One region of the Pseudoalteromonas distincta genome, then DNA from elsewhere that is predicted to be linked to it. Evidence: predicted binding sites of a transcription regulator. Region 1 holds the regulator's gene; each other region holds the start of a gene.
What was found. The regulator MetJ, encoded in region 1, represses methionine synthesis genes. The targets are predictions, from matches to a motif close to TAGACGTCTAGACGTCTA.
Positions count from the first base shown of each region.

Region 1 (10,668 bases):
TTTACCGCGATTTAAGTGTTGGCGCATAGTTGCAAGGCTTGCATGTGCAATACCTGCTTGGTCGGGCTGACCTTTCATATCGAGTAACTTAAATTGGTTATCTGTCGCAGTTTGCGCGCGCTCGGTTAAACTTAGTAGCTGATATTTGTTATTAATTGCTTTGTGAAGTGTTTCAAGTGCGGGTGTAGCACTGCCTAATATAAGCGGTATTTTATGCTGAAAAGCTCTGTATGCAGCTAAATCACGAGCATGGTAACGAAGGGTATCTTGTTGCTTAAATGATGAATCGTGCTCTTCATCGACAACTATCATACCGAGTTTTAAAAATGGCAGAAAAATACTCGAACGTGTGCCTATAACTATTGCACAACTGCCTTTTTCGCAAAAACGCCATGTTTGTAATCGCTCGTTGTCGGTAAGGGCTGAATGCCAAAGCATAATGGGTGTATCAGGAAAGCGGCGACGAAAACGGTTTACAGTTTGTGGTGTTAAGCCTATTTCTGGCACTAATACTAATGCTTGCTCGCCACGTTTGAGTACTTCTTCTAGGCACTGTAAATACACTTCTGTTTTACCACTGCCCGTTACGCCTTCTAATAAAAAGCTGCTAAATCCACTACTTTGATTTATTGCTGTACAAGCAACCGCTTGTTCTTTATTAAGTACAGGTTTACTTCCGACAGTTGGTGCAACGCTTTGCCATTGGTTATCATGTTCAATAGTTTGCGTAATGAGTTCTTTATCTATTAGGCTATCTATTGTTTTTTTGCTAAAGCCAAGAGCTTTTAATTCGGTTAACGATGATTTCCCCGATTGCGATAACTGCTTTAATAAATTGAGTTGTGTTTTGGCTTTTAATGACGGTACTTTTGCGCCTTTTTCTGTCAGAGCAACCATGTTAATACTGGTTTTATCTGGCGATTCACCTTGGCGAAGTGCACTCGGTAGCGCTATGTGAATAGTTTCGCCTAAGGGATAGCAATAATAGCGGGCAGTAAAGCTAAGGAGTTCTAAATGTTGGGCACTTAAAATAGGGGTATCGTCTATTACCTCTATAATATTCTTAATTTTATTTAAAGGGACGTCGGTACTGTTTTTAATGCCCAGAACAACAGCTACTTTTTTTTGATTACCAAAAGGTACTAAAACCCGCATGCCCGGTAGTATTGGGGTTGATAAGCCACTGAGCTGCTCTTCTATTTTATAATCAAAGGTGCGTGGAAGCGGGACTTTAATAGCAACTTCAACAAAACTCATAACAACTCAACCCGTAAAATTAATGCTGTAATGTACTAAAAATACCGCTAAAAACCTACTAGCAATAGTACTTGAGAAAGAGATTGTTCACTTTTTTAGCGAAAAGATAAATAAATACTTGTGCAGGGGAAGGTTGTTGGATAAAATCCGCCACCAACAAATTTGTTTTAACGACGTATGGTGCCAGACTTCGGGTTTGGAGAGCGATGCGGCCTTAACTAGAGGTTCCTATGAAAGAAGGTATTCACCCTAAGTACGAAGTAATTTCTGCAACATGTTCATGCGGAAACAAATTCGAAACTAGCTCAACTCTTTGTAAAGACATTCACTTAGACGTATGTTCTGCGTGTCACCCGTTTTACACTGGTAAGCAAAAGATTTTAGACACTGGCGGCCGTGTTGATCGCTTCAACAAGCGCTTCGGTGCACTTAGCAGCAAGAAGTAATTATTGCTGTTTAGTTAAAAAAAGCACCTTAGGGTGCTTTTTTTGTGTCTAAAATTTACCACTTCTTATCATATTTAGCTTGCTCGAGCTACATCACACCTTGCATAACTATTTCCTATTCTTATTCTGAGTATGCATAAACCTTTACAGACAAATTGATAGATATTCTCTATATTTTAAATAGTACAAATTTTAACTAGGTTGATAAAAGTAGCTAACGTGGGCTTATCTGTTTTTAAAGTAGTGTAGTAGGCTGTTATTTTAAGTTTATGATGATGCATTAAACATACATTTTTTTAATATTGTAGTAGACATAAACGCACCTCAAAACTTACTTTTTTGGTGAATTTTTATTTATCAAATGTTTATATAATCCTGCAAAGTTACTGAAAAACCTCTTAAAATTAAAGGATATAGCATATAACAGGATAGACCTGATATTGCTTGGAATTTAAAAATAATAAGGGTATCGTACCCCAAGACTCCACCTCTCACTTTAACTTAAATTGCAGGATACCATCGCGTTATGTCTGACTTTCGTGAACAAGCACTACATTATCACTCACATCCCGTACCTGGTAAAATTAGCATTGAGCTAACAAAACCAGCTGAAACAGTTCAAGACTTAGCCCTAGCTTATAGCCCAGGTGTCGCTGAGCCTGTACGTGAAATTGCCGCAGATCCTGCAAATGCATATAAATATACCGGTAAAGGTAACATGGTTGCGGTTATCACTAATGGTACTGCAATTCTCGGCTTGGGTAATTTAGGTCCTTTAGCGTCTAAACCCGTAATGGAAGGCAAGGCGTTATTGTTTAAACGTTTTGCAGGGCTTGATTCTATTGATATTGAAGTAAAGCACAAAACAACAGAAGACTTTATTAACACGGTGGCCAATATTGCTGACACATTCGGTGGTATTAACCTTGAAGATATTAAAGCACCAGAGTGTTTTGAAATTGAAAAAGCATTAATAGAGCGTTGTAGCATTCCTGTTTTTCATGACGACCAACACGGCACCGCCATTGTTACGGCTGCCGGCATGTTAAATGCGCTAGAAGTACAAGGTAAATCAATTGAAGATGCAATAATTGTATGTTTAGGTGCAGGCGCTGCTGCAGTTGCGTGTATGGAACTGTTAATTAAGTGTGGTGCACTGCGTGAACACATTTATATGCTTGACCGCAAAGGTGTTATTCATACTCGTCGCGATGATTTAAATGAATATAAACAGCTTTTTGCTAACAATACCGATAAACGCACATTGCAAGATGTAATTGCAGATGCTGATGTGTTTGTTGGTGTTTCGGGTCCTAACTTGTTAGCTGCCGAAGATTTAAAACTAATGGCAGAAAAACCGGTCGTGTTTGCATGTTCAAACCCAGATCCAGAGATCGATCCTGCACTTGCTCACGGCGCACGCAACGATTTAATTATGGCAACAGGGCGCTCTGATTACCCTAACCAGGTTAACAATGTTTTATGTTTCCCGTTTATTTTCCGTGGTGCACTTGATGTACGTGCAAGCGCGATTAACGATGAAATGAAAATTGCTGCAGTTGAGGCTATTCGTAGTATTGCCAAAGAGCCTGTACCTGCAGAAGTTTTAAAAGCCGCAGGCGTAGATAAGCTAGAGTTTGGTGCGCAGTACATTATTCCAAAACCAATGGATCCGCGTTTACTACCGCGTATAGCTAAAGCTGTAGCACTTGCTGCGGTAGAGTCGGGTGTTGCGCAAATTGACTTACCTGAAAATTATATGGCGTAATATATATAACGCTTAAACAAAAAAACCTCAGCAATGCTGAGGTTTTTTGATTAAAAAGGTAACGATTTATTCTTCGTTTAAAATAGGCACTTCTAAACCCATTTCTTGCATTATCTTTTTGACTTCTTCTGGTACTTTTTCTGCGTTGTCTTTACGTAAGTCATCGTCATTTGGTAAAGGTTGACCAGTAAAGGCATGCAAAAACGCCTCACATAGCAATTCACTATTTGTTGCATGGCGAAGGTTGTTGATTTGACGACGCGTACGCTCATCCGTTAAAACTTTTAATACATTTAGCGGGATCGAAACGGTGATCTTTTTAACTTGCTCTGATTTTTTCCCGTGTTCTGCGTATGGGTGAATATACTCACCATTCCATTTAGCCATAAGATGTATCGTTGCCTCAGATTATTAATTTCTCACACGGTATAAAAAGCGTGTAAATATGCGTGAAATTCTATCGATTTAAAAAAGATAGTCAAATAATAGATACCGATCTATCTTAATAAGCCTATTTGGGATGTAAAAATAAGCTCATTTTTGTGAGCTAAAATGTGATACTAGCAAACGCCTCTCCTAACTTTAGCCATCTAGAGCTTTAAAATGCTTTGACTTATTAAAACGGATAACTTACTCTTTTAGACGTCTAAACATCCAAATTAATCAGGTGACGAATATGAGCGAAAAAAACAAAGCGACCATTGCTGTACGTAACGGCGTTGATGCTGATAAACATCATGGTGCAGTGGTGCCGCCAATTTATTTATCAACGACTTATTCGTTTGCCGACTTTGATACCAAGCGTGAGTATGATTATGGGCGCAGTGGTAACCCTAATCGTGATATTTTAGCAGAGACGCTTGCTAAGCTTGAAGGCGGCGCTCGTGGCATAATTACGGCCACTGGTATGGCTGCCGTGCATTTAGCTACTCAGCTACTTAACAGTGACGACACGTTAGTAATTCCACATGATTGTTATGGTGGTAGCTATCGTTTATTTACATCATTACAAAAACGCGGACTATTGAAGCTTGAAGTATTAGATTTAACAAAAGAAGAAAGCCTTCAACAAATTTTAGCAATTAAACCTAAGCTTATTTGGATAGAGACTCCAAGTAACCCAGTACTTCGTTTAACCGATATTAAAGCGGTTACTGATGTTGCTAAGCAATGCGGTGCATTGGTTGCCGCAGATAACACGTTTTTGTCTCCTGCCTTACAAAACCCTATTAAGTTTGGTGTAGATATTGTGGTGCATTCAACTACTAAATATATTAACGGGCACTCAGATGTAGTGGGCGGCGCTGTTATTGCTGCAACACAAGAGCTTGGTGATGAGCTTGCTTGGTGGGCAAATAATATTGGTATTACGGGCGCCCCTTTTGATAGTTATTTAACGCTTCGTGGTCTACGTACTTTAAATGTGCGCTTAAGGCAGCACCAAGAAAATGCGCTAGCAATAGCTAAGTACCTTGAAAGCTCCAATTTTGTAAGCCAAGTTTACTATCCTGGACTTGAGTCGCATCCTCAACATGAACTTGCTAAAGCACAACAACTTGGCTTTGGTGGCATGGTTAGTTTTGATATTAAAGGCGATATAAACGACGCTGCAGCATTTTTAACTAGTCTTAAAACGTTTAGTTTAGCTGAGTCACTAGGTGGCGTAGAGAGTTTAATTTGTCACCCCGCAACTATGACGCACGCAGGCATGGAGGCAAAGGCACGTTTAGAAGCGGGTGTGGGCGATACGCTTATTCGTATTTCGGTTGGGATTGAAGATATACACGATTTAATAGCTGACTTTGAACGAGTATTTGAACTTGTAAAACCAGGGCAAAATAAAAATGTTGGCCGTGTAGGCAAAGGTGCTGGCACTTCTGGTGGAAACGTTAAATTAAGTGCAGCCCGTCCAGCGCTTTGGTAAGTAATACCAATCCGCAATAATACCTAGGGCGTGTTGATCTTTGGTGGGTGAATTTGCAGCAGTATGTTTGGTTTTTAGGCAAGGCGGAGCCTATGTAGTGTGGTTATTCCCCATGAATAGGCGATAACGCAGCATAAATACCAAACATGCGCTGCCCTTTGGGTTCTTTCTAGGGACGATTAACTCTTTGTTGCCTACATGGATGTAGGTAAGGGGCGTGAGCAGGACGCGGAAGCTTTGCTCGGTTTTTACTTAGCCCACTAGGTTACAAACCTCGCGCCGCGATTTAATCTTCCTTGGATTGAACAAATTTCAATCCACAAAGATCAACACGCCCTAATCAATTTGAGGGATTAAACCGCACGATAACATCGTTAAAAATTCCTAATATAGAACAACTAAATAACGAAATTTTTGCCTTGTTATCGATACGGTTTTCTTACCTCAAAATAGACAACTTAATTAAGCGAATTGGTATAAATATGGTCAATTGTGTACATAAATTTGGTGGTTCAAGCTTAAGCTCTAGTGAGCGCTATCAAAGCGTAGCTAAAATAATTATAGGGCATACTCAGCCGGGCGACTGTGTTGTAGTGTCTGCTGCAGGTAAAACTACAGATACACTTGTGTCGTTGTGGCAAAGTTATCAGCTGCAAGACACGCAAGCTGTCGCTGATATTTTACTGCAGTTAAATAACCATCAAAGCGATTTAATTGAGCAGTTGTTACAAGCTGATTTAAAGCGCAGCGCACTTAAAACACTAAATACCGAGCTTAGTAATATTGCAGAACTTGCTCAAGCTGAGCAGCTAAAAGAGGCTGCGTTACTTGCGCATGGGGAACTGTGGTCAGCACGTTTACTCGCTACTTATTTACAGCAGTTAAATATTGAGGCGTGTGCTCAAGATGCCCGTAGTCTTTTTACCTTAAACGATGGTGAATTAATGCATGCGCAAAATGCGCAGCAATGTCGACAGTCAATTTTGCCTAATAAGATAAATGTTGTTACTGGGTTTATTGCCGCTGATACGAAAGGTGAGACCGTAACACTTGGACGCAACGGTAGCGATTATAGTGCAACACTACTTGCTAATTACTGTAATGCTAAGCAAGTATGTATTTGGACCGATACACAGGGAGTGTTTAGCACTGATCCTCGCAAGGTAAAAAAAGCGATTAAATACGGCAAAATTTGTCGCGGGCAAGCTAATTTATTAGCTCGTTTGGGTAACCCTGTATTACATGCAAAAACACTATCGCCACTTAAAAACAGCGATATTAAGCTAGCTGTTCGTAGTAGTTTTGATGTGCAAGCAAGCCCAACAGATATAGTAAAAGAAGGTTCAGTAAAGAAAAAGCGCTTTATAACCACGCTGCAAAATGTTGATCTGTTAATGGTTGAAGGATTAAGTGAAGGTGAGGTCGCAAGCGTTAGTCAGCTTATTCAGCATAGCCTTCATCATTTTAACCATAATGGTGAAGTGTATTTAGTAGTACCGGCTGCCCAAACATATCAAGTTATTAATTACTTTGCTGGTAGAGCTAATATTAGTGAGTCAAATTTAAATGGCTGTGCAATTGTTGCCCCTGAGCAAGACGTTAGCGTACTTAAACTGCAAGCTTTAGAACTATTAGCTGAGCAGACTATAAAGCCGCGTTTTGTGCATCAAGATAATGGTTATGTTTTATTACTAACAGACCAATTTATAGATAGCGATATACAAAGCGCCTTACACGATAAGCTAATCAATAAAGGCCAAGAAATAGCCGTTATAGTTGCGGGCCTTGGCAATGTAGGCGATGCTTTTATTGAGCAGTTATCGGCACAATTTGAGCGTTTATCAGACGACTTTAGTATTAAATTGGTAGCGCTGGTTCGCTCTAAACATATGTTATTTAATGCAAGTGGCATAAATATACCGCAATGGAAAACGCAGTGGCAGCATGAGGCGAATAGCTATGAAGCTGCGGATTTACTTAATGCGATAAGCGAGCTTGACTACGAACATAAAGTGTTAATTGATATTACCGCAAGTGAGCAGTTTAGCTTTTTATATACAGATTTTGTAGACAGAGATTGTCATTTAATTAGTGCTAACAAATATGCAGGTACAGCACCGACTTCTTGGTATAAAGCACTTCGTAGTAACCTTGGCGAACGTAATTTACATTGGCGATATAATACAAGTGTAGGCGCAGGCTTACCTATCAATTTTGCTTTGGCTGATTTGCAAAATAGTGGTGATAAAATTACGCGTATTGAAGGCGTATTCTCGGGTACGCTTTCGTGGTTATGTAGTAAGTATGATGGTACGACTGCTTTTTCTGAGTTGGTATTAGAAGCACAGAAAATGGGGTTCACAGAGCCTGACCCTCGCGAGGATTTATCTGGACGAGATATGCAGCGTAAGTTACTTATTTTAGCCCGAGAGTTAGGTATAGAGCTTGAGCTTGATGATATTAGCTTATCGGCATTAATGCCCGGCGAGCTTGCGCTAGGAAGCTGGGAATACTTTCTAAACAATAAAGCCCAGCTAGATGCATTCATTGAAGAGCATGCTGATACAGCAAAAGCTAATAACTCAGTACTGAGATACACAGGCCTATTAGATATAACAAAAACTGAAGTTATCGCTAAAGTAGGAATTACGTATGTGCCCAATGGAGATGCGTTAGCAAACCTTACACCTGGCGATAATATTTTTGTAATTAATAGCAAATGGTATAGTGATAACGCGCTTGTGATTCAGGGGCCTGGGGCTGGGAAAGAAGTAACCGCTGCGGGTGTACACTCTGACTTATATTGGCTTGTTCAAAACTTAAAATAAGCGATTATTTAAATTAAAACGGCAGCTTAAATAAGCTGCCGTTTTTTGTATTACAGAGATATTATTAAAATAGCTCTTCTTCGGTTTTTGTGTCTTCTTCAAATATATCGCTAGGCTGAGATAGCACATACTTTGTCGGTGCAGTGCCTTTTTCGAAGTATTCAAAGCGGCTGGTGTAGTCATTTTTGTGGCTTAGCAAACCAGTGGCTAAATCAATACGAATCGAAACAAGCCCCTCAGGTGGCTCAATTGGCGCTTCAGGTGTTCCCTCAAGTGCGGCTTTCATAAATTCAATCCATGCAGGCTGCGCTGTTTTAGCCCCCGATTCAGCACCAGATATTTGGCTGCTATCTAAGTTGTTATTATACGTAGAACGGCCAAGAGCGTTACCTGGGTTATCAAAGCCCACCCACACTGAAGTCATTACTTTACTGTTAAAACCACTAAACCAGGTGTCTACAGAATCGTTAGTTGTGCCTGTTTTACCCGAAAGATCACGACGTTCTAAAGCTTGTGCGCGCCAACCTGTACCACTCCAACCCGTTTTATGGGCCCAACTACCGCCGCCCCAAATACCACTGTGCATTGCATCAGCAATTAAAAATGCATTCTGCTTAGAAATAATTCTCGGTGCACATTTTTTTGTTGGCTCCACATCAGCACTACTATTATGAAGTGAGAATTCATTATGTGTTGGTAAAGACTCTTCGTCACAGGCAAGGGCAGGGTTTGCTTTAAACAATACATTACCGTAAGCATCTTGAATTTCTGAAATAAAGTAAGGTTCAATTAAGTGGCCACCATTGGCAAATGCACTCATCCCACGGGCAAGTTCAAGTGGAGTAATGGAAGCACTACCCAGTGCTAATGATTCACTGCGATTAATGTCTGAATCTTTAAAGCCAAACTTTAATAAATGATCAGCTGTACGTTGTAATCCAACGCCGCGTAGTAAGCGCACCGAAATAACGTTTTTAGACTGTGCTAAGGCACGGCGAATTCTTATCGGACCATTATATACAGCAGGGCTGTTTTTAGGGCGCCATGCTACGCCTTGGCTTTTATCCCATTGGTTTATAGGAGCATCGTTTAATATAGACGCAAGCGTGTAACCTTTTTCAAGTGCTGCTGAATATATAAAAGGTTTTATATTAGAACCTACTTGACGCTTTGCTTGTACCGCTCGGTTATATTGACTTTGTTCAAAGCTGTAACCACCTACAATAGCTTTAATTCTTCCATCTTGTGGGTCGAGTGACACAATAGCACTTGATGCTTCTGGTATTTGGCTTAGTAAGTAGCTGTCATCTTCATTTTTACGCACCCATATTTGCATTCCTGGCGTTAAAATATCTGTAGCTGCTTTTGGAGCAAAACTTTGGCGGTAACGAGTAATATATTTACGCGCCCATTTTAAGTTATCCCAAGTAAGAGTTGTGCGCTCGCCACTTTTAAGTAATACCGACGCTGTTTTGTCATTAACACTAAGCACGGCTGCTGCTTTCAAAGTACCCAACTCATTTACGCTTTGTAATTTATTGAGTATTTGTTGCTCAGTTAAAGCAGGTTGTGTTTCAGGGTCCCATAAAACATCTGTTGGTCCTCTAAAACCATGGCGCATATCATAATTATGTAAGTTGTTTACAAGTGCGTTTTGCGCTGCTTTTTGAACTTTAGACTCTACCGAGGTGAAAATTTTAAAACCTGAGTTGTAAGCTTTATCTATTCCATAACGCGAGACCATTTCAGCGCGCACCATTTCAGAAATATATGGGGCGTATAAATTTATTTCAGCACCATGAAAATAAGCGGTGATAGGTTGGCTCGTTGCTTCGTTATATTCTTCTTGAGTAATATAATTTTCAGTTAATAAACGCCCTAATACAACATTTCGGCGTGCTTTTGCACGCGTTGGGTTACGAATTGGGTTTAAAGCTGAAGGGGCCTTCGGTAAACCTGCAATCATCGCCATTTGTGCAAGTGTTAAATCTTTTAACTCCTTACCGTAATAAACTTGTGCTGCAGCACCAATACCAAAAGCGCGATTACCTAATTCTATTTTATTAAGGTAAAGCTCTAAAATTTCGTCTTTTGTTAATACACCTTCGATATGTAGCGCTATAAATATTTCTTTAACTTTACGAATATATGCTTTTTCGCGAGTTAAAAAGAAATTACGAGCAAGCTGCATAGTAATAGTACTTGCGCCTTGTTTTTTCTCGCCGGTAGATATAAGAACAATAGCCGAACGTACAATACCTATAGGATCTATGCCTATATGATCGTAAAATCGATTATCTTCTGTCGCTAAAAATGCATTAATGAGGGTTTGAGGAATTTCATCAATAGTCACTGGAATACGACGCTTTTCACCAAATTGATTGATTAAAAGCCCATCTTTTGTGAATACTTGCATAGGAGTTTGTAATTGCACGTCTTTTAAAA
Region 1 is NZ_CP040558.1:123,927-134,594, forward strand. Features, by position in the region: gene priA (primosomal protein N') at 1-1,257, opposite strand, end outside; gene rpmE (50S ribosomal protein L31) at 1,488-1,703, shown strand; gene FFU37_RS00525 (malic enzyme-like NAD(P)-binding protein) at 2,230-3,471, shown strand; gene metJ (met regulon transcriptional regulator MetJ) at 3,538-3,858, opposite strand; gene metB (cystathionine gamma-synthase) at 4,148-5,395, shown strand; gene metL (bifunctional aspartate kinase/homoserine dehydrogenase II) at 5,878-8,223, shown strand; gene FFU37_RS00545 (penicillin-binding protein 1A) at 8,288-10,668, opposite strand, start outside.

Region 2 (10,668 bases), 1.3 Mb from region 1:
TAAAGCATCAACGTTATTAAGTTCAAACACTTCAATACCTAACGCTTCCAAACGTGCAGTTGACGCTTCTGAGCTTGATACAGCGCCTACAATAGTGTCCTTTACTGAGCCAAGGGCATCAATAAAGTGATTAACAGTAGAGCCAGTACCGACACCTACAATGGTGTTTTCTTTTACAAACTCGAGTGCTGCCCAAGCAGCTGCTTCTTTTAATTCGTCTTGTGTCATTGCTTTGTGCTCATGTATGTCAGAAATATGCGGTTAGTAACCAAAATTAAATGTTACCAACAGTATGTTTTATCTGGGGTGATAATGGTTTTAAGTGGTACGTCCCACGACTCGATTGGCAGAGCATCAACTTTTTGGCATTCATGTGCAAGGCCAATTAGTTGTGGTTTTTGCCAATTTTGTTCGTGTAAACGCGCCAATGTCCGGTCGTAAAACCCACCTCCCATTCCTAGGCGATTACCTTGTTTATCAAATGCAACTAATGGCATAAGGAGGTAATCAAGCGCTGGTAATGGGCATATTTGAGAGCAGTTCAGCTTAGGCTCCAAGATACCATAGCGATTTGCCCTCATGGGTGAGTTTTTCTCATAGCGCTGAAATAGTAAATTAGCGCCATTGAATGGGTGTATTATAGGTAGATAAACAGCATGGTTTAAGTTCCACAATTCTTTAATTAACAATGAAGTGTCTAGTTCTCCGTCGTTACTTAAATAAATGGCAATATGCTTTGAATTCGTTGTATTTTCGCTTTTTAAGTGTTGAATAAAATTCATTTTTAGCGATTGCGCAGCAATTATTTGCTGATTATTTGACAAGTTTTTACGGGTGTTACGAATTTCAGCTCTTATTTGTGCGCGTTTATTGCTCATTAAACTAATTAGCCATTTTTAAAAAGAGAATAAATCGGGAAAAATCAAAAAAACAGCCAGTACGACTAGCAAAATGGTGGCAGTTGCAATCAATGAATATAAAAGTAAGTTACTGCGTTTTTTAGGAGTCGCTAAATCCTCATCTAGCATTAGGTCGTCATTTTGCCATTCGTCTACACTTTCGTCTGGTGTATTTAATTGAGCTTCAGGAAGGCGTTGCTCTAGCTCATCTAGCTTTTCTTCAAGGCGTATTAAGCTGCTAGTGATGTAATCAAGTGCATCAAAAATACGTTCATCACGTTGGTTGTTATTTGCAGCTGCGGGGGAGCTATTTTGAATCGCATTTGAAACAGCTTGCAGCTTACTTTTAATACCTAGGCTTGCTAATAACTTAGTCTGTTTTAACGCTTTGTCTTTATCGCTTGGCGCAAACAGCGGCTTACCTTTAAAAAAAAGAGCTACTTTTTCATCTGACGTTTTTAATTTTGCAGCTAAGTTTGCGCACGCTGTTTTTATGTCAACGTTATCGGCAAGTCCTGCAAATATAACGCGAAAGTTATCGGCCATTGAACTATCCCTAAAGCTTTTATAATGAAATGAGTATATACCTAAAGTACAAAAGAATTCGAGGTCGATTTTATAGTTATTTTGTAGAGGCACTACAAACAATGTAACGGATAAGTTTTAGATACAAAAACGGCCCTATTAAGGGCCGTTTTTAATTTACTTCAACACTTTTAGCTTAAAGGCCAGCAGCTGCACGAAGTGCATCAGCTTTATCTGTACGTTCCCAAGGGAATTCGTCACGACCAAAGTGGCCGTAAGCCGCTGTAGGAAGGTAGATAGGGCGCTCTAAATCAAGCATTTGAATTAAGCCGTAAGGGCGCAGGTCAAAGTGTTCACGAATAAGTTCGATTAAACGGCTTTCTTCTAACTTGCTTGTACCAAACGTTTCAACGCTGATAGATGTAGGCTCTGCAACACCGATTGCGTAAGAAACTTGTAATTCACATTTATCAGCAAGGCCAGCCGCAACTACGTTTTTAGCAACGTAACGTGCAGCGTATGCAGCTGAGCGGTCAACTTTTGATGGATCTTTACCAGAGAAAGCACCACCACCGTGACGAGCCATACCACCGTATGTATCAACGATGATTTTACGACCTGTTAAACCACAATCGCCCATTGGTCCGCCAATTACAAAGCGACCCGTTGGGTTAATGAAAAATTTAGTCGCGCTTGTAATAAGCTCTGCAGGAAGTACCGGCTTGATGATAGTTTCCATCACCGCTTCTACTAAATCTTTTTGCGAAATGTCTTCGCTGTGCTGAGTAGATAGTACTACTGCATCAATACCTACTGGCTTGCCATTTTCGTATGCAAAAGTAACTTGAGATTTTGCATCTGGACGTAACCAGTTAAGCTCGCCGCTTTTGCGTACTTGCGCTTGGCGCTGTACTAAACGGTGTGAGTAAGTAATTGGCGCAGGCATTAGCACTTCTGTTTCGTTACAAGCGTAACCAAACATAAGACCTTGGTCGCCAGCACCTTGTTCTTCTGGGCTAGTACGGTCAACACCTTGGTTAATGTCAGGAGACTGTTTACCAATAGTGTTTAAAATTGCACATGAATCTGCATCGAAACCCATGTCTGAATGCGTGTAGCCAATTTCACGTACTGTTTTACGTGTAATTTCTTCAATATCAACCCATGCGCTAGTAGTGATTTCACCACCAACCATAACCATACCTGTTTTTACGTAAGTTTCGCACGCAACACGGGCATGAGAGTCTTGCTCTAGGATAGCATCAAGTACCGCATCAGAGATTTGATCGGCGATTTTATCCGGATGACCTTCAGAAACTGATTCAGAAGTAAATAAATGTTTTGCCATTGTATTTCTGCTCACAAATATTGCGCTTCACAAACGTCGGTATTAGCGCTAAAAAATTAAGGGGCGTATTTTATCGAAAACAAAACACCTTGCATAGTGTTTTTACGCCTAGACGTCTAAATAAAATTACTAATAACTTTTTGGTCTTAAAAAATATTCATAATGCCTCACTTTTATAGGGTTTTTAATTGCACACAGCCCCCACAATAAGTAAGAATGGTCGATATAAACAAACCCAAGTTACTTGGGTGCATAAACAAACACATAAATACCCGCGCAAATACACATAAAGGTAGGAGAATTCATGCCATCTCGCAAAGAACTTGCAAATGCTATTCGCGTCTTGTCAATGGACGCAGTACAAAAGGCCAAATCTGGTCACCCTGGAGCCCCTATGGGCATGGCTGATATCGCAGAAGTATTATGGCGCGATTATCTAAAACACAACCCAACAAATCCAGAGTGGGCTGACCGTGACAGATTTATTCTTTCAAACGGCCACGGTTCAATGCTTATCTATTCTCTATTGCACCTAAGTGGTTACGACTTACCACTGGACGAAATTAAAAACTTCCGTCAAATGCATTCTAAAACACCAGGTCACCCTGAATATGGCTATGCACCAGGAATCGAAACTACTACGGGTCCATTAGGTCAAGGGATCACAAATGCCGTAGGTATGGCAATTGCTGAAAAAGCGCTAGCTGCACAGTTTAACCGTGAAGGTCACGACATTGTTGATCACTTTACCTATGCATTTATGGGCGATGGCTGCCTTATGGAAGGTATTTCTCATGAAGCTGGTTCACTTGCAGGCACATTAGGTCTGGGTAAACTTGTTGCATTTTGGGATGACAACGGCATTTCAATCGATGGTGAAGTAGAAGGTTGGTTTACAGATGACACGCCAGCTCGCTTTAAAGCATACGGTTGGCATGTAATCAGTGGTGTTGATGGCCACGACAGCGATGCTATAAGTGCTGCAATTGCAGAAGCTAAAAGTGTTACCGATAAACCATCACTAATTTGTTGTAAAACAATTATTGGTTACGGCTCACCTAATAAATCTGGTAGCCACGATTGTCACGGTGCACCACTAGGTGATGACGAAATTAAAGCGTCTCGTGAATTTTTAGGTTGGACTGGCGATGCGTTCGAAATTCCTGACGATATTTACGCACAATGGGATAGCAAAGAAAAAGGTCAGCAGCTTGAATCAAGCTGGGACGAAAAATTTGCAGCATACGCAAAAGCATACCCAGAGCTTGCAGCTGAATACAAGCGTCGTATTAATAACGAACTGCCTGGCGATTGGGCTGAAAAATCTCAAGCGTACATTGAGCAATTACAAGCAAACCCTGCAAACCCAGCGTCTCGTAAAGCATCGCAAAATGCATTAAACGCATTTGGTCCGTTATTACCAGAATTTATGGGTGGCTCAGCCGATTTAGCAGGCTCAAACTTAACAATTTGGGATGGCTCTAAAGGTTTAACACACGACGATGCAAGCGGTAACTACATTTACTACGGTGTACGTGAGTTTGGTATGTCGGCAATTATGAATGGTATTGCCCTTCATAAAGGCTTTATTCCTTACGGTGCTACGTTCTTAATGTTTGTTGAATATGCAAAAAATGCCGTACGTATGGCTGCATTAATGAAGCAACCAAGCATTTTTGTATACACGCACGATTCAATCGGTTTAGGTGAAGATGGTCCAACTCACCAACCAGTAGAGCAAATTGCAAGCATGCGTTTAACGCCTAACTTATACAACTGGCGCCCATGTGACCAAGTTGAGTCGGCAATTGCATGGCAACAAGCTATTGAGCGTAAAGACGGTCCTACATCGTTAATCTTTACTCGCCAAGGTCTTGAGCAACAAGCGCGTGACGCACAGCAATTAAGCGATGTTAAAAAGGGTGGTTACATCCTTAGCTGTGACGGCAACCCTGAGATTATTTTCATTGCAACGGGTTCTGAAGTGCAGCTAGCACAAGATTCAGCAACTGAGCTACGCAGCCAAGGTAAAAAGGTACGTGTTGTATCTATGCCATGCACTGATGCCTTTGAAGATCAAAGCGCAGAGTACAAAGAAAGCGTATTACCGGCATCTGTTACACGCCGCGTAGCAGTAGAAGCAGGTATTGCTGACTACTGGTACAAGTACGTAGGTCTAAATGGCGCAGTAGTAGGTATGACTACCTTTGGTGAGTCGGCACCTGCTGGTGAGCTGTTTGAGCACTTTGGCTTTACAGTGGCAAACATTGTGAGCAAAGCAAACGAGCTTTTTTAATCGCTTTGATTAAATAAAGTAAGTAATTGAAAAACCCGCACATGTTGCGGGTTTTTTTATGCCCTAACATGAAGCAACTTCACCTTGAACAATGCTGCTTTCCTTGCAAGAAAGTAAGCTATCAGGCAAGGTAGTGCGATAAAATTTATAAATAAAAATCTTAAATTAATAGCAGGAGCTAAAAATGCCAAAGTTCGATAACGTGAGTGTAGTAAAAAAAGCCAATGTATATTTTGACGGAAAAGTGTCGAGCCGTACCGTTATTTTAGGTGATGGCGAAGCGAAAACGTTAGGCTTTATGCAACCAGGTGAGTTTGTTTTTGATACAAACCAAAAAGAATGCATGGAGCTTTTAGCTGGCCAATGGGATATTTTATTACCAGGGGCAAGTGAGTGGAAAACATTTAACGCGGGTGAATCGTTTAATGTTGATGCAAATGTAAGCTTTAAAGTAAAAGTATCTGATTTTGCTGACTACTGTTGTTCGTACACAGATTAATCAATACAGCTAGACGTCTGAAAGCCCATGCACTATGGGCTTTGCATAAACTTTGCACAACGCATGATTTAAATCACCAAAAACCGCAAATAAACCTCAAATATCTCTCTTTTTTCCTTGTGTTAATCTAAATAGCCCCCAATACTATTTATGAGGTAACAAATAAAAGGATACCCTATGAAAATTAATCTTTCTGGTCACCATGTTGAAGTTACTGACTCTATTAGAGAGCACATCAACGAAAAATTTTCAAAAATCGAGAGCCACTTTCCATCGCTTATTGCACTCGATATTATTTTGTCTAAAGAGCATCATAAAATCCAAGCTGAAATTAGCACTAATTACGAAGGCACGCGCATATCGGTAAAAGGGGAAAACGAAGTTATGTACCCTGCCATTGCAAGCGCAGCTAAAAAACTCGATGCGGCACTAAAACATCGAAAAGGGCAGATAAAAGCAAACTTACACGAAAAGCCTGTTAGCACTACACCTGAAATCGCACACGAGATCATCCAAGAGATGGATCTTAAATAAAATTTAGTCACAAAGTATTGTAAAAAAGAGCCGTATGGCTCTTTTTTATTGCCTGTAATTTAGGTAAGTTATGCGTTCTTGCCGTTTATTAATTAAAAAAATTAATAAAAAGAACACACAACACACATATTTTGAGAAAATAATGCACACAACAAAAGCAGTATGGAAGTCTCGACTAGGTGCGCTTGGACCTGGAATACTCATGGCAACAGCCGCTATTGGCGGTTCTCACTTAGTTGCCTCTACGCAGGCTGGAGCAATATTTGGCTGGCAACTATTTTGGCTAATCCTTGTTGTTAATGTTTTAAAGTACCCATTTTTTCGCTTTGGTATGGAATACACACTCGCCACTAAAAATAGCCTAGTGGAGGGCTATAAGAGTAAAGGCCCGTTTTATTTTTACAGTTTTATTGGCTTAAACATTGTAGCCGCTGTTGTTAATACCGCTGGCGTATTACTGCTTACCGCAAGCTTACTGCATTACGCGCTGCCTGTAGTGATAGAGGTAACACTGCTATGTTGGATATTATTAGGAGTGTGCTTAGCCATATTATTGTTAGGGCACTTTAAAGCGCTCGACAGTGTGGCCAAAGGCATAATGGGATTATTAACACTGGCTACCGTTATTGCGTTAGTTATCGCGTTTAGTAACGGCCCAATGGCGCCTGCTGACTATGTAGGGCCTTCACCGTATGAGCTGGCTATGCTGAGCTTTATGGTGGCTTTAATGGGTTGGATGCCAGCCCCTATCGAAATATCTGCATTAAGTTCTTTATGGCTAAAAGAAAAACAAGCGCAGCAAATAGTTTCTAAAAGCCAAGGCTTGTTCGATTTTAACGTAGGTTACTGGCTTACAGCTGGCTTAGCCTTGGTATTTTTTAGCTTAGGTGTATTAGTGCAGTACGGGCAAACCAGTAGTATAGAACTCGGCGGTGTCGCGTTTGCCAAGCAGCTTATTGATATGTACGCATTAACAATAGGCGAGTGGGCAAGGCCGCTTGTATCAGCAATCGCCTTTTTATGTATGTTTGGCACTACACTCACCGTGCTAGATGGCTACGCCCGTACGCTTAACGAATCTCATAAACTACTTGGCTTTGGGCAATCAAAACACAGTCTAAATATTTGGTTAATACTACAAGCACTTGCCGGTATGGCCGTTATTTTATTTTTTAAATCAGCCCTTGGCCCCATGCTTACGTTTGCCATGACGCTTTCATTTGTTACAACGCCTGTATTTGCATGGCTTAACTTTAGCCTTGTGCGCTCAGAGCCTGTTATAAAGCACAGCGTGCTATTACGTAGTTTAACGTGGTTAGGTTTGGTGTATTTAGTAGGCTTTGCTGTTGCGTTTGTAGTATGGAAACTAGCAGCCTAAATAGAGCCACTTACTTTAGGGTTTTAATTAAAGCCCTAAAGCTTAAAGTTTAAATGAGGTATAAATGGATATTAGAACAGGCGAGCTTTCAAACCCACACGTTATAAAGTTACTACAAGCGCATCATAACGATATGTTAAAACACTCACCCGTTGAAAGCGTACATGCACTAGATGTGAGCAAACTCACTCAGCCCGATATAACTTTTTATAGCTTATGGATTGATAATAATTTAGCGGGTGTTAGCGCATTAAAAGCGCTCAGTGCCACTCATGGCGAAATTAAATCAATGCGCACATCAAGCAGCTATTTACGCCAAGGCATAGCCGCTAAGTTACTCACCCATATTATTGAGCAAGCAACACTTCGTGGTTATAAAAAGCTAAGTTTAGAGACCGGCACTGCTGAAGCATTTTTACCCGCACAAAAGCTTTACACTCAGTTTGGTTTTAAAGAATGCGAACCATTTGGTTATTATGAGCTAGATCCGTACAGCTTGTTTATGAGTAAAGCACTTTAAAAGTGAGAGTGGGGAGATTATGAAATATAAAATTGAACATACCGCTCCAGTATCAGACGCATTTGCAAATTTACGCACACAAGTAAAGTGGCAAAACCCTGACGATAAAACATTAAAAGTAAGCATTGAAAATTCATTGTTTTGGGTCACAGTGTACGACACTGATAAGTTAATAGGCACTGGTAGAATAATCGGTGATGGCGCAATGTATTTTTATATTCAAGATGTAATTGTTGCGCCAAGCTATCAAAAACAAGGCATTGGTCATTTAGTTATGACCCACATTGAAGACTACCTAAGCAACACCTGCTCTAATGGCGCTACTATAGGTTTATTAAGTGCTCACGGTAAAGAAAGCTTTTATACACAATATGGTTATGTAAAGCGTGATGGCGATGTTTTAGGTCTCGGAATGTGTAAGTTTATTTAGTTAATATTATGGATTAAAGGAACTAATTTTTTTATATGGTTATTGACCTTACTAAGCCCTTAAGATTACCAAAGGCATTTACTGATAGATTAAGAACATTAGACGAGCTATGCCGTAAATATGACTACTTGGAAAGTATGTTTAAATACAGTTGTGTCCTCGAGTTAGTAAAAGATATTGATAAACACTGCTCGGAAAGAAAAGTTGTCGGTATTCATTATACAAGGGCTATTCCTGAGCAAATAAAAGAAAGAGGACTCCTTGTCAGGGATGGAGGTGAGATTAGGAACACCTTCTTAACGGAACATGGTCATCGGTTTTCTTTAAATGAAATTGACTTCATTAAGAGATGTTGGAGCGATTTTTTCACTGAAGAATATTGCCCAGCTAGAGATAAACGAATATTTTTTAATTTTACTGAAGTAGCACTAGGCAATAGTAGTTCGAAATTTTTAATCGGTTTATATGGCGGTGAGCAGATTATGATGTGTTTTGATTTCGACGATTCTATTGGTATGAAGTTGTCGGAAATTGGTAAACCTCTTCTCATTCGATGTGCTTTAAATCCATCAAAAGTGAAAACTTTTACGGAGTACCCATGGGGTAAAATTTTAGTTTCATCTTATCACAAGCTTATAAACCCTGAGGCTTGTATTTTTGATCAGGATGGTTATCAATCTATCGCAGTCACAAAAGACGATATTGTAAATATTGAAGTGCTTCCTGAGTAATAACGAAGTCGTACTCAGGAGGTGATTTAAAACGCGGCGAGTCGAGTTATTTCTAGTCAATTCATCATTTTTGTAGGATGGCGTGGCTTTGCCACTTATCCGACCTACGTCAAAAGGTAGGTTGGTTAAGCCGAAGGCGTCACCCAACAGAGTTTCATATAAACGCCTTGAGGGTCCGCTACTGGAGTTAAACTGTCGTTAATTCGCATCTAACTCAGCTCTTTTATCGCTTTACTTATCCCATCTAAACTCAGCGCATACATGCGGTTGTTCATTAACTCTTTTATAAAGCCAATTGATTGATAGTACGGCCAGTGTTCAACGGGTTGTGGGTTGAGCCAGGCGACTTTATCAAAGTGGTTTGTTATACGTTGCAACCATGCACTGCCGGGCTCTTCGTTGTAATGTTCTACGGAGCCGCCAGGGTAGGCTATTTCGTAAGGTCCCATAGTGGCATCGCCAACAAATATTACTTTATAGTCGCTGGTAAATTTATTAATCAGCGTCATGGTGTCTATTACGTTTGAATGTCGGCGCGCGTTGTCTTGCCAGACGTGCTCGTATAAACAGTTATGAAAGTAGTAAAACTCTAAGTGTTTAAACTCGCTGTGAGCGGCGCTAAATAATTCTTCGCAGGTGTGGATGTAGTCATCCATTGAGCCGCCAATATCAAACAGCATTAATACTTTTACTGCATTGTGGCGCTCGGGCGCCATTTTTACATCAAGCATGCCGCCTTGTTTTGCAGTAGCGCGAATAGTCTCGTTTAAATCAAGCGTGTCGCTTGCGCCTGTGCGGGCAAACTTACGTAACTTTTTAAGGGCGAGTTTAACTGTGCGCGAACTAATTTCTCTGTCGGTGTCGAGGTTTTTGTATTCTCGTTTGTCCCACACTTTTACTGCTTGGCGGTTACGGTTGCCGTCTTGCCCAATACGCACGCCTTCTGGGTTATAGCCGTATGCCCCAAAAGGTGATGTGCCGCCAGTACCTACCCATTTATTACCGCCAGCGTGGCGTTTTTGTTGCTCTTCTAAACGCTCTTTTAGGGTTTTCATAAGCTCATCGAGCCCGCCCATAGCTTTAAGTTGGGCTTTTTCTTCATCGCTTAGGCTTTTTTCAAACTCTTTACGTAGCCAGTCTTCAGGTAAGTTGTGCTGTTGCTTTAAACTCTCGAGCAAATCAAGATCGGCAATACCGCTAAAGTAGTCGCTAAAGGCTTTATCAAATCGGTCAAAGTGCGTTTCGTCTTTTACCATTATGGTGCGTGCTAAATGGTAAAAAGCGTCTACGTCGGCAAATATAACGCCTTTTTTTAAGGCGTTTATTAAATCGAGTAGTTCTCGAAGGCTCACCGGTAAACGGTATTCACGCAGTTTGAAGAAAAATGCAATCAACATATAAGGGCCTGTTTATCTTTCGAGGTTAAATTTGCAGCAGTGTGTTTGGTATTTAGGTAAGGCAGAGCCTATGTAGTGTGGTTATTCCCCATAAATAGGCTATAACACAGC
Region 2 is NZ_CP040558.1:2,590,154-2,600,821, reverse strand. Features, by position in the region: gene rpiA (ribose-5-phosphate isomerase RpiA) at 1-228, opposite strand, end outside; gene FFU37_RS11570 (5-formyltetrahydrofolate cyclo-ligase) at 282-878, opposite strand; gene FFU37_RS11565 (hypothetical protein) at 897-1,445, opposite strand; gene metK (methionine adenosyltransferase) at 1,621-2,772, opposite strand; gene tkt (transketolase) at 3,077-5,068, shown strand; gene ppnP (pyrimidine/purine nucleoside phosphorylase) at 5,253-5,567, shown strand; gene hpf (ribosome hibernation-promoting factor, HPF/YfiA family) at 5,745-6,101, shown strand; gene FFU37_RS11540 (NRAMP family divalent metal transporter) at 6,304-7,479, shown strand; gene FFU37_RS11535 (GNAT family N-acetyltransferase) at 7,544-7,999, shown strand; gene FFU37_RS11530 (GNAT family N-acetyltransferase) at 8,019-8,429, shown strand; gene FFU37_RS20295 (hypothetical protein) at 8,465-9,160, shown strand; gene FFU37_RS11520 (vWA domain-containing protein) at 9,370-10,557, opposite strand.
Region 2: metK (methionine adenosyltransferase) is a predicted target of MetJ. The motif match lies at 2,874-2,891, and genes of this name have one in related genera.

Region 3 (10,668 bases), 1.4 Mb from region 1:
CTATTGCGCTAGTTTTTAAAAACTTACGGCGGTTTAAATCAAAGTATTTGTTATCTTGGTTCATACTTCTTCCCCTTGTTCATTTGGGTCAAAATATTGAACACTCGCCATTGTTTTAGCAGCTGATTTAATTGCTTTATGAATACGCGGGTATGTACCACAACGGCAAATATTTCCCGACATATTACTTACTATTTCATCGTCGGTTGGGGTTGGGTTTGCAGCTAATAAGCTTGCAGCTTGCATCATTTGACCGCACTGGCAAAAACCACACTGCGGTACTTTATGCTCAACCCATGCTTGTTGCACGGGATGGTCGCCCTGCTCGCTTAACCCTTCAATTGTAGTAATTGAACGCCCTGCTGCTGCCGCTACAGGTAATACACACGAGCGCTGAGCTACCCCATCAATATGCACGGTACACGCACCGCACTGTGCCATACCACAGCCAAATTTAGGCCCAGTTAAATTCAATTCGTCTCGGAGATACCATAATACTGGCGTTGACGGATCGCCAGAAAACTCATGTTTATTACCATTAATGGTAAGCGTGATCATACTAAACTCCTTGGCAAAGCGCTTTACAGGAGGTTTCCTTGTTGCGCGAGAACTATTTTTAATTACTTACTATTTTATACTTACTACTTTTAGCCTACCACTTAGATCTGTTTTATAAAAATACTAATTATTAGAACGTTTAACTGTTAAAAACAGATCTACATTATCAAGCATACTAAAACATACATTAATGAGTGCTTATAACATCTTCAAATAGTAATCGCTCATCGTCTTTATAAACTTCAAGCCAACCCGGTGGTGATGTATCACAGCCAATAATGGTTACATGTAGTATGTAACTATAACGCCCATTTTTAAACGTATAATAGTGATTACTGCCACTGCCACTAACCGTTACATCGCCGTTAAATAAAACCATATCAGGCTTATCCTTTGCTCTTTTATCAATATTCCACACTGCATATCGATAATTATGATCGCCTAAATCATCAACACGAATATGGTAGTTAGCCGTTTTCCAATCGAGTATTGGTTTTTTAAAAGTATTAACACTTGAATGCAGGGATTGCTTATCGTGTTCAATTAAGCGTTTAGCAAGTGCCTGCTCTTTAGCATTTTGGGTATTTACAGCAATAATTTTACCTTCGGTATCTACCCACACCACGCCGTTATTTAGCATAATGCCGCGCCAACCACCGCTTTCCCAATCGGTATCAATGTTTGAACTGGCAATAACTGCTACTAACTCATCATTAAATACTTCATCAAAGCGGTTAATAAACTCAGTTTCATTTTTAATGTCAGGTATGGGGTACTGTCGTTTTAATGGGTAGCTAATAAGTGCAGCAATTGTAGGTTTATCGTGAGCTGCAAAGGCAGTAATAACAGGTAAAACGAACTCGTGATATTTTTGCTCAAGAGCAAATGTGCTAGATGTGAAAAGTAGAGATAGGCACAGTAGAATGTGGCTTAGATATTTCATTTATAGTCCTTCAATTTGGGCTTTTATTATATTTCTAATACTTTGACCTAAAATCTTAGAACATACTTTTCTGCGTCGTAAGACAAGCTCGACAACTCATTTTCTAACTCGTTAACCCTTATAGTTGATAGCATAATTTTTTCACTTTGCTCACTTTGTGCAGTAACTGTTTCGATAGACTGAGCGTATGCCAATGATGTACTTGTAACCTATATAATAAAGCAAAGAATAAATTTCATTGTATTCCTTTAAGTTGTTTAAACTTCATTTAGTTATTAACCAAATTACGCTAATTGTGGTTGAGATAAAAACCAGTATTTAGAGCTTCTCTTTGTTTATTAAAGCTCTTTCTTTGACTGCGGCTTGGCGAATAAAGAACATTATTACGCAGCTTGCAATGTTTCCACCTATTAATAAGCTGAGTATTGCTAAAATAGTTATTTGATTAACTTTTCTCTTGGATACAGCCCATAAATGCCACAAAGCATAACTACAAAGGCCAAGCACTGCCAAAGCTAGCGCTAAGGGATGTACACTTCCCTTTTTGAGAACAATAAAAACCATCCCACCAGCAGCAACAAGTGAAAAAAGACATAGCCCGACCAGATAAAGCTTTACGAAAAAACCCAGAGTCGAAAAGCTAAATTCATGTTTAATTTTGTTTGATTGATTAATTTCTGCAGTCATAATATTCCTTATTGATAAAGTATAAAAAGCTTATCAAATACCATTTGAGGGAGGCCTCAAAATGATTTCCATTTCTTCACTCAATAATTTCATTTAATAAACTTATTGTAAACAAGTAATTACCTAAATTAAAAAAGATATTAGATAGTGCTTTGTAATAAAAAACGAGCCTAATTAGGCTAATGCCAGTCAGTTAAGCTGACTGGCATCTTTCTTTTTATGGGGATACTTAGATGGTTTTGGCTTAACCCATCGGGGATATCTTCTATCCTCTCGTCTAGCTGGAAGCTTAAATAAGACCAGTGTATCGAGTAAGTGCTGCCAGTGTATTGGAATGTTCCCTGGGCTCATTATAGATACTGACGAGAAATACTGAATGACAGCCATCGAACTGCTAGAGAAACTAAGCTGGTTAGGCCATATCCCTGTGACTGTCGCCGCCATCGTCATTATTCTTCGTATTAAATTATAGGCGAGTAACACGGCCCATAGCTCCTGACGCACCATGTCTGGACGCTTACTTCTTAAATGGTATGCGCTATCAAGCATGGTTTGTTTGATTTCTCTAAACCCAAGTTCTATCTCCCAACGATGACAATATAATTCAACAATTTCATTACCTGGATAACGCAATCTATCCGTCATCGAGGTTAATATACGGTAGCTTTTGCCCTTTATTGTTTTGCTGATTAATCTCGCTTTAATCGTTTCAGGAACATCGGGAAAGTTTTTTTGTGCATGCTTTGTGGTTTTCAATTCAATGATATGGTCATTTTTACCCGCGCTGGAGATGATTTCATACTGTAAGTCTGGCCTTGCTGGTATCAGCCAGTGCCTCATCTCCCCAGTTTGATGCCAACGGTTTAACAGGCCTAAAGAATAATATCCTTTATCAAACATAGTCAGTGAATTATCTGGTGTACGTTCAATTAAACGCTCAGCTAATTTCATCTCGTTGGTTTTATAGTTATCAAACTCGCTACTGAGAAGTTGATGGCTGGTCAATTCCATATGACAGACCATGCGTATTTGAGGAAAGGCTGTATCACCGTATTGGTTGCTACCTGAAGAGAAGGCTTTACGATTATCAGGCGTGTCGGCTGTTCGCCACACAACACCGTCAACAGCTAATAGGTTCAAACCATTCCATGTTTCGAATGACTGTTGCTTATACATTGATTGAGCAGATTTATTGAAAACGTGTTTAACGGAATCATCACCTAACCTTTGTCTCGCCTGTACCATCGCACTTGGAGCAACGAGTTGGTTCTTGCCAGGTAACATGATATCTAGCTTATTAGCGATATTCCAAACTGATTCTTTTCGAAACAATGCCATGCCAATAACTGACCACAAAACGGCTTCAAGCGGTAATCTTCGCTTACGAACGGTTGCAATCCCTGCTTGTTGAAAACCTTGTTCAATGATTTCAGGGTCAAGAATTTCTGATAATTTTTCAAAGGTATGGTATCGGCTGCTTTCTTCAAGTGTTGCTTGCAGTGCTTGTTCTATATTCACAAAAAATCCGTAGTTAGTTTCCTAACTACGGATTTTGCATGATCGTTTGGATCGGTCAACCGGTCATTTTCTTAACTGATCGGCATTAGTCTAATTAGGCTCGTTTTTGTTTTACTGATAACTGACAGCTAAAAACTGATCACTCCTCTCTACTCCGGATCATACCCCAAATTAGGCGATAGCCATCTTTCAGCCTCTTCAAGCGTCATATTGGTTCGTTTAGCGTAATCTTCTACTTGATCCTTTTGCACAGCGGCTACAGCGTAGTACTTAGCTTCGGGGTGTGAAAAGTACCAACCCGAAACAGCAGCACCTGGCCACATGGCGTACGAGCTAGTTAGCTGCATACCAATGCGCTTTTCGGTATCGAGCAACTGCCAAATTTTCTTTTTCTCGGTGTGCTCTGGGCACGCTGGGTAACCTGGCGCAGGGCGAATACCTTGGTAGTTTTCGCGTATTAGCTCATCGTTTGCTAGGTTTTCGTCTGGTGCAAAACCCCAATACTCTTTACGTACTTTTTCGTGCAGGTATTCTGCAAACGCTTCGGCGAGCCTGTCGGCTACGGCTTTAACCATTATTTTGTTGTAATCGTCTTGCTGTGCGTCAAACGCATTTGCTAAGTCGTCTTCTTCTAGGCCGCCCGTTACTGCAAACGCGCCAAAGTAATCAGGCGTGCCTTTTGGTGCTATGTAGTCGGCTAGGCAATAGTTAGCAAAGTCGGTTTTTTCGGTTTGCTGGCGTAAATGGCACGAAGTAGTTAATACTTCTTTGCGTGTTTCATCGGTGTATATTTCTATGTCATCACCCACGCGGTTAGCCGGGAATAAACCAATTACACCAAGTGGTTGCAAACTGCCTGCTTTTTCAAGGTCGTCTAACATATCGTTAGCGTCTTTAAATAAGCTTTGCGCTTGCTCGCCTACGACTTCATCGTCCATTATGCGCGGGTATTTACCGGCAATTGACCACGTCATAAAGTATGGCGTCCAATCTATGTATTTACGCAAAGTCGCGATTGATACATTTTTAAACTCGGTGACGCCCAGCTTTTTAGGCACTGGTGGTGTGTAGTTATCCCAATCAAGCTTTGCTGCGTTATCGCGTGCGCGCTGGATTGTAACAGGCTTAGAGCGTGGTTTTTTACGCGCTTGTTGCTCGCGTACTTTTACATATTCAGCTTTAGTTTTAGCTAAAAAGTCAGGTTTAATGTCTTTTGATAATAAGTTTGAAACCACACCAACTGCACGGCTTGCGTTATTTACATACACAACGCCTTTGTCATATTGCGGCTCAATTTTTACTGCGGTGTGCGCTTTAGAGGTAGTTGCACCACCAATGAGTAGTGGCAGTTCAAAACCACGGCGTTTCATTTCTTTTGCTACGTGTACCATTTCGTCAAGCGATGGGGTAATTAAGCCCGATAAACCAATAATATCGGCTTTTTCGTCGATGGCGGTTTGCAGTATTTTATCGGCAGGTACCATTACGCCTAAATCAATAACTTCATAGTTATTACATTGTAGTACCACGCCTACAATATTTTTACCTATGTCGTGTACGTCGCCTTTTACGGTCGCCATCACTATTTTACCATTGGTTGAACCTTCTTCTTTTTCGGCTTCAATGAATGGGTCTAGGTAGGCTACGGCTCGTTTCATTACGCGCGCCGATTTAACCACTTGTGGTAAAAACATTTTACCTGCGCCAAATAAATCACCTACCACGTTCATGCCATCCATTAACGGCCCTTCAATTACGTGAATAGGTTTATCGGCAGCAGCGCGGCACTCTTCGGTATCTTCATCTATAAAGGTAGTAATGCCTTTTACAAGCGCGTGCTCAAGGCGTTTTTCTACAGGCCATGTGCGCCACTCTAAATCTTCTACTCGCTCAGCTTGTGCCATACCAGAGTATTTTGGTGCAAGCTCAACTAAACGCTCGCCTGCGCCTGGGTCTGTGTTAAGTATTACGTCTTCAACGGCTTTACGAAGCTCCTCTGGTATGTCGTCGTAAACGGCGAGTTGCCCTGCATTTACAATACCCATGTCCATACCCGCTTTTATGGCGTGGTATAAAAATACCGAGTGAATAGCTTCACGTACTGGGTTATTACCCCTAAATGAAAACGATACATTTGACACCCCGCCCGACACTTTACAGTGCGGTAAGTTTTGTTTAATGCGGCGTGTGCCTTCAATAAATTCTACAGCGTAGTTGTCGTGCTCTTCTATACCGGTGGCTACGGCAAATATATTAGGGTCGAATATAATATCTTCTGGTGGAAAACCAATATCTTCTACTAATATTTTGTAGCTGCGGGCACATATTTCATATTTGCGGTCTGCTGTATCAGCTTGTCCGTCAGTATCAAACGCCATTACAACGGCAGCTGCACCAAAGCGTTTTATTATTTTAGCTTGGCGAATAAACGGCTCTTCGCCCTCTTTTAGCGATATAGAGTTAACAATGGCCTTACCTTGAATACACTTTAAGCCTGCTTCTATTACTTCCCATTTAGAGGAGTCGACCATAATGGGTACGCGTGAAATATCAGGCTCTGAGGCTATTAAGTTTAAAAACTTAACCATAGCGGCTTTTGAGTCCAACATGGCTTCGTCCATGTTTATATCAATAACCTGTGCGCCATTTTCTACTTGTTCGCGGGCCACTGTTAGCGCGGCTTCAAAGTCTTCTTCCATGATTAAACGTTTAAACATGGCAGAACCGGTTACATTGGTACGCTCGCCGACATTAGTAAATACTGCTATTTGTTGGGTCATGTTGGCTCCTTAATTTAAGTTACAGGCTTCAAGGCCTGATAAACGCATGCGTACTTCAAGCTCTGGCAGTTGGCGTGGTTTAACGCCCGCTAGACCTTTTGCAAAAGCACGAATATGCGCAGGCGTGGTGCCACAACATCCACCTACTATATTAATAAAGCCCGATTTACCCCAATCGATAATTTCGGTTGCCATTTCAGGCGCTTCTAAGTCGTATTCACCAAACTCATTAGGCAAGCCCGCATTAGGGTGTACCGATGTAAAGGTTTCGCACACGCGCGATAACTCTTCTACATACTGGCGCAGTAAATCAGGACCAAGCGCGCAGTTTAAACCAATCGAAATAGGCTTAATATGGCGAATAGAATTATAAAATGCTTCGGTTGTTTGCCCAGAAAGCGTACGTCCAGAGGCGTCGGTAATAGTGCCCGAGATCATAACTGGTAATGTGCGCCCTGCTTGCTCAAAGGCTTCTTCTACACCAAACGAGGCGGCTTTTGCATTAAGCGTGTCGAATATAGTTTCGATTAGTATTAAATCGGCGCCGCCTTCCATTAATGCAAGGGTAGACTCTACATACGCAGTAACTAGCTTATCAAAGGTAACGTTTCGGTAACCCGGATCGTTTACGTCTGGCGAAATTGAACACGTTTTAGAGGTCGGCCCTAAAACACCGGCTACATAGCGCGGTTTTTCTGGCGTTTTAGCCGTAAATTCATCGCAAATTGCGCGTGCTAATTTAGCCGACTCTAGGTTTATTTCACGGCTTAGGTTTGCCATGTCGTAATCTTCCATCGAAATAGTGGTCGAGTTAAACGTGTTGGTTTCAATAATATCGGCGCCCGCTGATAAAAAACCACGATGAATATCAGTGATTAAGTCGGGCTTGGTTAGGCTTAATAAATCGTTATTGCCTTTAATTAATACATGCCAGTCTTTAAAACGCTCTCCGCGATAGTCTTCTTCTTCTAGCTTATGATCTTGGATCATGGTGCCCATAGCGCCATCTAAAATTAAAATGCGTTCTTTTAATGCGGCACTTATTTCGGCTTGTTTATTATTTGTAGGCGCGTTATTCGGCATAGTTGTTAGTCCTCACGTCTTGGCTAACTAAATTAATATCATACGGTGTGGTTTGGTACACGTAGTAATTTAACCAGTTCGAAAAAAGTAAAAAAGCATGGCTTTGCCACGTTTTTGAAGGTTGTTTGGTTGCATCGTCATCCGGAAAGTAATTTTCGGGCTTTGGTGCATTAGGGCTTTTTTTACAATCGCGCTCGTATTCTGCTTTTAGCGAGTCGGCGTCGTACTCTGGGTGGCCGGTTATAAACACTTGGCTACCCGATTTATTTTTAAGTAAGTAAGCCCCTACTCGCTCAGAACCTGCCAGTACAACGAGTTCTTCACAGGCATTTATTTTATTTATATCAATGTGGCCGTAGCGTGAGTGCGGTACTAAAAAGGTATCGTCGAATCCACGAGTCAGTGCACCGTGATCAAAATAACACTGGTGAGTAAATACGCCACACAGTTTATCGTCTTTTAAATCACGCTTTAAATTGTAACGATGATATAACGCTGCATGCGCTGCCCAACACGAAAATAACGTAGAGGTAACGTGTTGCTCAGCCCAATCAATAATGACTTTTAGCTCATCCCAATACGCTACATCGTCGTATTCTAAATGCGCAAGTGGCGCACCGGTTACTATTAATGCATCGTAATTGTTGTCTTTAACCTCAGAAAAGTAACGGTAAAAGGTATCAAGGTGCTCTTCTGAGTTGCTGCTACTGCGGTGAGTGTCGAGGCGCAGTAGTTCTACGTTTACTTGCAAAGGCGAATTGGCAAGTAAGCGAATAAACTGAACTTCGGTTTCTACTTTATTAGGCATTAAGTTTAAAATAGCCAAACGCATTGGGCGTATTTCTTGCGTTTTTGCACGACTTTTTGGCATTACAAATACGTTTTCTTGACGTAAACGTGCAATTGCCGGCAACTCGTCTTTTACTGTAATTGGCATACTTTACTCCTGCTCATAAAAACCGAGGCTTAATTATGAACTGAAAGTAAAAAATATCAACCTCTAGATGTATAGATGTCCAAATGAAATTTATTCATGATTTTATATTTTACTTACAAGCATGCTTTGGTGCTTTAAAACCCGCCATTCGTTGACTGTTTCACCCGTCAGCCACTACAATACAACATTGAAATTTTTATTATTATTTGAAGGCTTTCCTCCATGGTTTTACCTGATAAATTTATATTCTCGATGAGTCGAGTATCTAAGGTTGTGCCACCTAAGCGCACTATCTTAAAAGATATTTCGTTGCACTTTTTTCCTGGCGCTAAAATTGGTGTGCTTGGTTTAAACGGTTCTGGTAAATCTACGTTACTGCGTATTATGGCCGGTGTTGACCAAGATTTTGAAGGTGATGCACATCCTCAGCCTGGTACTAAAATTGGTTATTTACCGCAAGAACCTATTTTAGACGAAAGTAAAACAGTACGTGAAACTGTTGAAGAAGCTGTTGGCGAAGTTAAGCATGCACTTAAACGTCTTGACGAAGTGTATAACGAATACGCCATGGAAGACGCTGACTTTGACGCACTTGCAAAAGAGCAAGGCGAGCTTGAAGCTGTTATTCAAGCGCACGATGGTCATAACATCGACAACGTTTTAGAACGCGCAGCTGATGCACTTCGCCTGCCAGAGTGGGATGCTAAAATTGAGCACCTTTCAGGTGGTGAGCGTCGTCGTGTTGCTATATGTCGATTATTACTTGAAAAACCAGACATGCTTATTCTTGATGAGCCTACTAACCACTTAGATGCTGAGTCGGTTGCATGGTTAGAGCGCTTCTTACACGATTACGAAGGCACTGTTGTGGCAGTAACGCATGACCGTTACTTCCTTGATAATGTAGCTGGTTGGATATTGGAGCTTGACCGTGGTGAAGGTATTCCATGGGAAGGTAACTACTCTTCTTGGCTTGAACAAAAAGATGCGCGCTTACAACAAGAACAAAAATCTGAAAAAGCTCGTCAAAAATCAATTGCGCAAGAACTTGAATGGGTTCGTTCAAACCCTAAAGGTCGTCAAGCTAAGTCAAAAGCACGTATGGCTCAGTTTACTGAAATGCAGCAGTCTGATTACCAAAAACGTAACGAAACTAACGAGATGTTTATTCCACCTGGCCCGCGTTTAGGTGACCAAGTACTTGAAGTAACTAATCTTCGTAAGAGTTTTGGCGATCGTGTTTTAATTGATGACTTAAGCTTTAGCATGCCAAAAGGTGCCATTGTGGGCATTATTGGTGCGAATGGCGCGGGTAAATCAACACTGTTTAAAATGATAAGCGGTGAGCAAACGCAAGACAGCGGTAGCATCAGCGTTGGCGAAACAGTACACCTTGCGACTGTTGATCAGTTCCGCGACGGTATGGACGAAAGCAAAACTGTTTTCCAAGAAATATCAGACGGACAAGACGTACTGAAAATTGGTAACTTTGAGTTCCCAAGCCGAGCATATGTAAGTCGCTTTAACTTTAAAGGTAACGATCAGCAAAAGTTTGTTAAAGACCTATCAGGTGGTGAGCGTAACCGTTTACACCTTGCTAAGTTATTAAAAGCTGGCGGCAATGTGTTACTACTCGATGAGCCAACCAATGACTTGGACGTTGAAACACTACGTGCACTGGAGAACGCTATTTTAGAGTTCCCAGGTTGTGTAATGTGTATCTCGCATGACCGTTGGTTCCTTGACCGTATTGCTACACATATTTTAGATTACCGCGACGAAGGTCAAATTAACTTCTTTGATGGTAACTACACTGAATATGAAGAGTGGCTTAAAAAGACCCTAGGCGCTGAGGCAACTCAACCTAAACGTATTAAATACAAAAAAATTGGCTAAAAATATTGGTTAATTTTATGTTTGTATAACTTAAGCCCTGCACTTTGCAGGGCTTTTTTATGCCACCAGCATTACAGGAGAATATCCTGCTAGCATGTAGAGAATTACCCGCTATGCTTAATTTATTATAAAAACAGTAAGGCTAAATTAGGTTATGCAAAATCGTCGACAGTTTTCTCGTGTGCTATTTTCAACTAACGCCCTGTTATGTTTTGATAGCCAACAGTATCCGTGTAAATTACTCGATCTATCTTTACATGGCGCGT
Region 3 is NZ_CP040558.1:2,478,077-2,488,744, forward strand. Features, by position in the region: gene FFU37_RS11035 (xanthine dehydrogenase family protein molybdopterin-binding subunit) at 1-64, opposite strand, end outside; gene FFU37_RS11040 ((2Fe-2S)-binding protein) at 61-558, opposite strand; gene FFU37_RS11045 (hypothetical protein) at 746-1,501, opposite strand; gene FFU37_RS11050 (hypothetical protein) at 1,820-2,188, opposite strand; gene FFU37_RS11055 (IS4 family transposase) at 2,378-3,706, opposite strand; gene metH (methionine synthase) at 3,856-6,486, opposite strand; gene FFU37_RS11065 (homocysteine S-methyltransferase family protein) at 6,496-7,569, opposite strand; gene metA (homoserine O-acetyltransferase MetA) at 7,559-8,506, opposite strand; gene ettA (energy-dependent translational throttle protein EttA) at 8,729-10,402, shown strand; gene FFU37_RS11080 (PilZ domain-containing protein) at 10,557-10,668, shown strand, end outside.
Region 3: metA (homoserine O-acetyltransferase MetA) is a predicted target of MetJ. The motif match lies at 8,571-8,588, and genes of this name have one in related genera.